Regions from separate parts of the Acidovorax sp. FG42 genome, predicted to be linked through region 1. Evidence: predicted binding sites of a transcription regulator. Region 1 holds the regulator's gene; the other holds the start of a gene.
What was found. The regulator FliA, encoded in region 1, starts transcription of late flagellar genes. The targets are predictions, from matches to a motif close to CTAAAGTTTNNNNNNNNNNNGCCGNTA.
Positions count from the first base shown of each region.

Region 2: ACODSM_RS08070 (putative motility protein) is a predicted target of FliA. The motif match lies at 1,433-1,459, and genes of this name have one in related genera.

Region 1 is NZ_JBMDJM010000004.1:212,602-215,965, reverse strand. It holds gene ACODSM_RS06895 (hypothetical protein) at 1-676, shown strand, start outside; gene ACODSM_RS06890 (RNA polymerase sigma factor FliA) at 843-1,559, shown strand; gene ACODSM_RS06885 (hypothetical protein) at 1,683-2,057, opposite strand; gene flgM (flagellar biosynthesis anti-sigma factor FlgM) at 2,100-2,420, opposite strand; gene flgA (flagellar basal body P-ring formation chaperone FlgA) at 2,515-3,327, opposite strand.
Region 2 is NZ_JBMDJM010000005.1:215,144-218,507, forward strand. It holds gene ACODSM_RS08065 (NAD(P)/FAD-dependent oxidoreductase) at 8-1,153, shown strand; gene ACODSM_RS08070 (putative motility protein) at 1,191-1,406, opposite strand; gene ACODSM_RS08075 (dihydrolipoyl dehydrogenase) at 1,509-2,924, opposite strand; gene ACODSM_RS08080 (IMPACT family protein) at 3,057-3,364, opposite strand, start outside.

The DNA.
Region 1 (3,364 bases):
AATCTGCGCCAGCCTGCAGCGGCTGGGCTACCCGGTGGTGGTGCTCGACGGTACAGCGCAGGAGTCCGACGACAGCCCCGGGCTGCTGCACCTGCTGCAACACGCGACATGGAATGACGGTGCCAGCCTGAACCTGGGCGCCACGGCGTCTTCGCTCGCCGTGATTCCGGCGGCCAAGGGGCTGCAGCACCTGAGCCGCAAGGCCGGTGACACCGCCCGATCACCCATGGAAAGCCTGTTGCCCTACTTCAGGACCTACGGCCTGATGGTGATTCACGCACCGGCGTCCACACTGGGGCCCCTGCTCACCCACACGGCCACGGTGCCGCTGGTGGTCATGGGCAGCGGCGCAGCGGGGGTGATGACGAGCTACAAAAGCCTCAAGCAGATCGCGCTGCACACGGGCTTGCCCTGTATGGTGGCTGCCTTGCTGCACAGCAACACGGCCTCCGAACGCCGCAAGGCCCAGTCCCAGTTGATGACCCTGCAGGCCTGCGCCGAACGCCATCTGGGCGGCCCCATTCGCACCACCACCATTGCCACGCAGAACCCCCAGGATCTTCAGCGTCTGGCCTTGCAACTGCTGGAAAATGCGGGCACCATGAACGGAGCGCTGGCTGCGCTGACACCCAGCAACTTGACAGGCATGCCTGCGCATTTTGTCCGGAGCCACTGACCAGAGCCTGTGATGCATCTCTACGTACCCACGTTGACCCGCACTGCCCCCAACGGTCTGGCCAGTCGCCAGCCCCGCGAGGCGGATGAAGTTCGGGCGATGGCACCCCCAAGCGGCTCCAGAACAAGATCGCATACCCGCCCTACCAGTGCATAACACCCTCTCTATGTACACCGCCAAAGGCCAGCTTGATCGCGATGCCATGATCCGCCAGCATGTACCGCTGGTGCGGAGGATTGCGCACCACATGATCGCCAAGCTGCCTCCCAATGTCGAACTGGATGACTTGATCCAGGTCGGCATGATGGGGCTGGCCGAAGCCCTGTCGCGCTACGAAGTGGCACAGGGCGTGCAGTTTGAAACCTTTGCCACCCAGCGCATCCGGGGCGCCATGCTCGACGAGCTGCGTGAGGGTGACTGGATGAGCCGCAGCTCGCGCAAGAGCCAGAAAGACATCGAGCACGCCGTGCACCGGCTGGAACAAAAGCTGGGCCGCAGCCCGCTGGAGTCTGAAATAGCCGGCGAAATGGGCATGAGCCTGGCGGACTACCAGAACCTGCTGGGCAAGGTGCGCGGTACCCAGCTGGTGTACCTGGAAGACATGACGCATGGCAACGACGACGAGGACGGGTTTCTGGACCGCCACGTCGCCGACAGCGCGGCCGACCCGGTGGAATTGCTGCGCGATCAGCGGCTCAAGACATCACTGGTCAACGCCATCAAGACCCTGCCGGAGCGCGAGCAGCACATCATGGGCATGTACTACGAACATGACATGAACCTCAAGGAAATTGCAGCCGTGCTGGGTGTGACCGAGTCTCGGGTGTGCCAGTTGCACAGCCAGTCGATTGCCCGCCTGCGTGCCAAGATGCGCGCACACTGAGCCCGCGCGTCAGGCCACGAGCCGGGCAACACAAGGCATTGCGGGGCCAACAGTTTGGATGGCTGCGCGGGCGGGCACCTCTTGCACCCCGGCCCGACCCTCCCTCAGAAAAGTCTTTGGTGCTCAGCCCGCAGAGCGGTAAATGCGCGCCACGCCTGGCGCAGCTCCGCGCGCGCCCAGGCCATCCCCGTAGGTAGAAGCTGCATTGGACGGAGGCAACAAGCCCGCGGCCTGGCGGTCGGTGACGGCGGCCAACCGGGCCAGGCTGTCACGGTGCAAAGTCAGCATGGTGCGGATGGCATCCGCACGCTTCTGCAGCGAAGCCGGTAGCGGCATGCCACGCGCGGCGGCTTGTTCGAGCGCACGCGAAAAGTCGGCCGCTGCATCGCGCAAGGCCGTACTGTGTTTTTCCAGGGAGGTAGGATCTGCCGCGAGAAGTGCGGCGGAGACTTGTTCGATCCGCTGTTCAACAGCTGAGAGAGATTCTTCCAGAGTCATGGCGCATTGTGCGACGGATTGCGCCCTCTAACAAAACGCCGATCAGCCCCGCGAGCGGGACAGGATCTCCTGGGCGTTGGACAACAATTTGTCGGCAATGGCTTCCGCGTCGACCGAAAATTCACCCTTCTCGATGGCAGCGCGCACAGCCTTGACCTTCCCTGCGTCAAAATCTGCCGTGCTGCGGGTGGTAGGGCTGAGCGCACGGGCTGCGGTGGACACAGTGACGGGCACACCGGCGGATGACGCAACCAGTGCGTCTTTCGTGGCTCCTTCCGCAGCGCTGGCGGGAGCCTTGGCTTGCTTGGCAAGCCCCGTCGGCGGCAACCCGCCCGGCAGTTCCGGTGTTTGACCTATCTTCATCGCTCTCTCCACCACCCCGTTGGATGTGGGGCATCAGTAGCAATGTTTTCGACCCATTTGGCCCGGACTTTAGCCATTTATTACCGGTGCGTCATCACAGAGTGACGTCCACCGTCCCAGAATCGTTCACAGTTCCGCTCACGATACGCCCATTCTCCATGCGTACGCGCACAGTCTGTCCAGCCGAGCCCGCCGTCAACGCCTGTCCCGCCGAGCTGACTGCATAGCCGGGCCCCTGGGCCACCACCTTGACCTGCGCACCCGCCTTGAACAGCAGCGGGGCCCGCACCATGGCCTGGCGCACCGCCTGACCCGCCACGAGCTGGCGAGCGGCGGTCTGACCCACCCAGAGATCGGGGTTGGCCAGAACGGGGGAGGCATCGGCCGCCCAATCCACCTCGGCCTCGGTGGCGTCGTTGGCAGTCAATACTGCGCCCGGCGCCACATTGTTCGTCAGCACCCAGGCGGGCCCAAACGCTTTGATGGTGACGGGTAAAAACACATTCCATGCGGTCGCGCCTTCCACACAGCGCAGCCCCAGGCGTGTACGGCCCCACAGGCGGGCACCCACAGGGAGATAAGGTTCAACGCGCGCGCAGGGCGCCAGCCGCAGGCGCGAATCCAGTGAGCCAACACTCACTTCCATGCGCAGCGGCAGTGCGGAGGACTGGTTGCGAGCCAAAGCATCGTCCAGCCAGCGCTGGGTGAGCGGGCCCAGGTCTGCCGCAGGGTCCGCCGCCGACTGGGCATGAGCGACACCGGCAGTACCCAGCAGAACCCCGGCCACACTCCCAAGCAAGCACAGCATGCGCAGCACAGCGCGGGCACGGGCCACCAGGGGCGAACGGGTCGCGCCGCGCAGTACAGCGCCGTGGCGGGCATGCATCAAAAGGGAATGGGTGGACATGGGGGCCTCCTTGGACATCGACGGGCCAGACTGCCCG
Region 2 (3,364 bases), on a different contig from region 1:
GGCACAGATGCAAACCGTAGACACCATCGTGATCGGCGCAGGCATTGCCGGGGCCTCCGTGGCCTGGCAACTGGTACAGCCCGGCGCCGGAGGGCAGGGCGCCAGCGTGCTGCTGCTGGAGCGGGAATCGCAGCCCGGCTACCACACCACCGGCCGCTCGGCCGCGCTCTACATGGCGACCTATGGCACGCCCAACATCCAGGCGCTGACCCGGGCCAGCCGCGCGTTTTACGATGCGCCGCCGCCTGAGTTTGGCGCCGACCCCATCCTCTCGCCCCGGGGCGTGGTCTATGTGGCCGGGCCCGACCAGCTGGACTTGCTGAAACAAACCTACGAGGAAGCGCACGCCACCTCGCCCAATGTGCAGTGGGTGGGGCATGCCGAGCTGCTGGCGATGCTGCCTTGCATGAAGCCCGAGGCTGTGGCCGCAGGCATGAGCGAGCCCGAGGCGGCGGACATCGACGTGAACGCCCTGCACCAGGGCTACCTGCGCGGCCTGCGCCAGCGTGGCGGCCAGGTGCTGACCCACGCCGAGGTCACGGCCGTGCGTCGCGAAGGCACTGTGTGGCAGGTGACGCTGGCCGATGGGCGGGTGTTTGCCGCCCCCACCCTCGTCAACGCTGCGGGCGCCTGGGCCGATGTGGTGGCGGGCCTGGCAGGCGTGCCGCCGATCGGGCTGGAGCCACGCCGCCGCACGGCGTTCACCTTCCCCGTGCCAGAGGGCATGGACGCCACCCACTGGCCGGCCGTGATCGGCATCGACGAAAGCTTTTACTTCAAGCCCGATGCGGGGCAACTGCTGGGCTCACCGGCCAATGCGGACCCCACGCACCCGCACGATGTGGTACCCGAAGAGCTGGACGTGGCCACCGGGATCTATCACATCGAGGAAATGACCCGCTTCCAGATCCGCCGCCCGTCACACACCTGGGCCGGGCTGCGCTCGTTTGTGCCGGATGGCGACATGGTGATTGGCTGGGACAACCATGTGCCCGGCTTCTTCTGGCTGGCCGGGCAGGGCGGGTACGGGATTCAGAGCGCGGCGGGCGCCTCGTTGCTGGCGCGGCAGCTGCTGCGGGGCGAGCCGCTGGCCGACGAGCTGGTGCGCGAGGGCGTGGGGGTGGAAGGGCTGTCGCCCGCGCGTTTGCGCTAAGCCGCCAGGGCCGAGAGAGAGGGGGGGGCTCAGCCCCTCAGGCGAAGGTGTTGACGTTGGTCCCCAGCGTACCGCTGGTGGCCAGCTGAGGCTGCGGCATGGACTGCTGCATGGCGTCGATCATGGTGGCGGCCGACACGGCCTGCATGTCCAGCGCCTTTTTCAGCACCACCATGTTCAGGGCGTCGGACGTCTTGGCGCTGGCCAGGCTGTTAGCGGTGTTGACGATGCTGTTGGTCAGGGCGACGTCCATGGTGACTCCTTGGGGCAATGGTGGTTTATCGGCACTACAAAAGCGAGCTTGAGGGTTGTTACATGTGCAGGGGGCGGTGAAGCTGCGCTGTTCTGCGTTGCCTTAGTCCAGCGCAGGCACCCCCAGGGCCGGGCAGGCGGCCAAGTCGGAAGTGCGGGCGTTCGGCAACTGTCGGGCTGCGTCGCGCAAGGCGGTGCGCAGGCCTTCTTCCAGCGTGGGGTGGTAGAACGGCATGCCCAAAAGATCATGCACGGTCAGCTGCTGCTGCACGGCCAGGGCCAGCAGGTGGGCGAGGTGCTCGCCATCGGGGGCGCACAACTCGGCACCCAGCAGGCGACCACTCGTATGGTCGGCATAAACGCACAGGCGTCCCTGGTTGCGCTGCGCGGTGCGGGCGCGGCCCTGGTTTGCGTAGCTGGCGGTGCCAGTGATGGTGCTGTGCGGGTTCATGTCGGCCACGCGCGGCCCCACCACCGCCACGTTGGGGTCGGCGAACACGATGGAGAGCAAGCTGCGGCGCCGAAATCGCGTGGGCCTTGGGGCCAGGGCGTTCAGGCCTGCAATGTGGCCTTCATCGGCCGACTCGTGCAGCAACGGGGTGTGGGTGTTGGCGTCGCCCGCCAAAAACACCGGCAGGTCGCCAATCTGTTGGGTTTGCGGGTCTACGGTGGGCAAGCCGCGCGCATCCAGCGGCACGCCCAGCGTCTCGAGGCCCAGGTGTTCGATGTTGGGCACCCGGCCCATCGCGGCGATGACCTGGTCCACCACCACGCGGTTGGCGCCACTTGCCACCTCGATGCCTCCGGGCACCTCGCGCAACTGCGCCTCGGCGCCCATGTGCAGGACCATTTCTTGTTTCAGCAGAGCGGCCAGCTCGGCATTGAGCGTGGGATCGCTCAGGCCGGCCAGCGTGTGACCGGTGGTGAACGCCGCCACCTGCAAGCCCAGCCGTGCAAGGGATTGCGACAGCTCCACCCCGATCGGTCCCATGCCAATCACTGCAACGCGGGGGCCGAGACTGGGTTGCTCGAACAAGGTGTCGGTGGTGAGCATGCGGTCGCCAAACGCCAGCCATTCATCGGGCACGCGGGGGCGTGACCCCGTGGCGATGATGATGCTGCGTGTGGCGTAAGCCGTGCCGTCGATGTCCACCGCACGTGGCCCCAGCAGCGTTGCACGCCCTGACCTCTGAGCGCTGCCCAGCCCGTTGGTGGCCTGGGTGGCTCCTGCCACGAAGTCATCTCGCAGTGCGCGCACGCGCTGCAGCACGGCAGGCAGGTCGGCGGTCAGACCACTCGCGCCGCGCAGACCGAATTCTTCAAAGGTGTGGCGGCGGTGGAAGGCGTTGGCTGCCTCGATCAGCGCTTTGGACGGCATGCAGCCCACGCGCGCGCAGGTGGTGCCCCAGGGGCCTTCGTTCACGATGAGGTAGCGGTCGGTGCGCTTGCGCACTTCGCGCAAGGCGGCCAGGCCCGCCGTGCCGGCGCCGATGATGATGGTGTCGAGCGGTTGGGGCATGGGGCTCTTTCGGAGTCGGAAAAGCCGGAGTGTGTAGCGTGAACGGCCCCACCGCTGTAGGCATGCACGCCGTTTTACGAGGGCGCTGTGGGGGGCGCTTCCCAACCCTTTGTATGAAGGCGTAGCCCGGGGTCAGGCCTCGACATCCGACCAGCCCACGCGGCCTTGCCCATGGTCGTTGATGCGTTGCACAAAGGGCGCCGCTTGCGTTTGGGGCAGGCGCAGTTGCAAGGTGACCAGGGTGCCATGCTGAACGTCCACCAGTTCGGCACCTGCCGCCTCGATTTCTCGGCGCAGCAAGCCCTCCAGGGCATAGGGCACCTGGCATTGCAAGGTGGTCATGCGCTGCAGCGTGACCTTGGGGGCGGTGAGCAGCGCCTGGGCAATGGTGTCGGTGTAGGCGCGCACTAGGCCGCCCGCGCCCAGCTTGACCCCGCCAA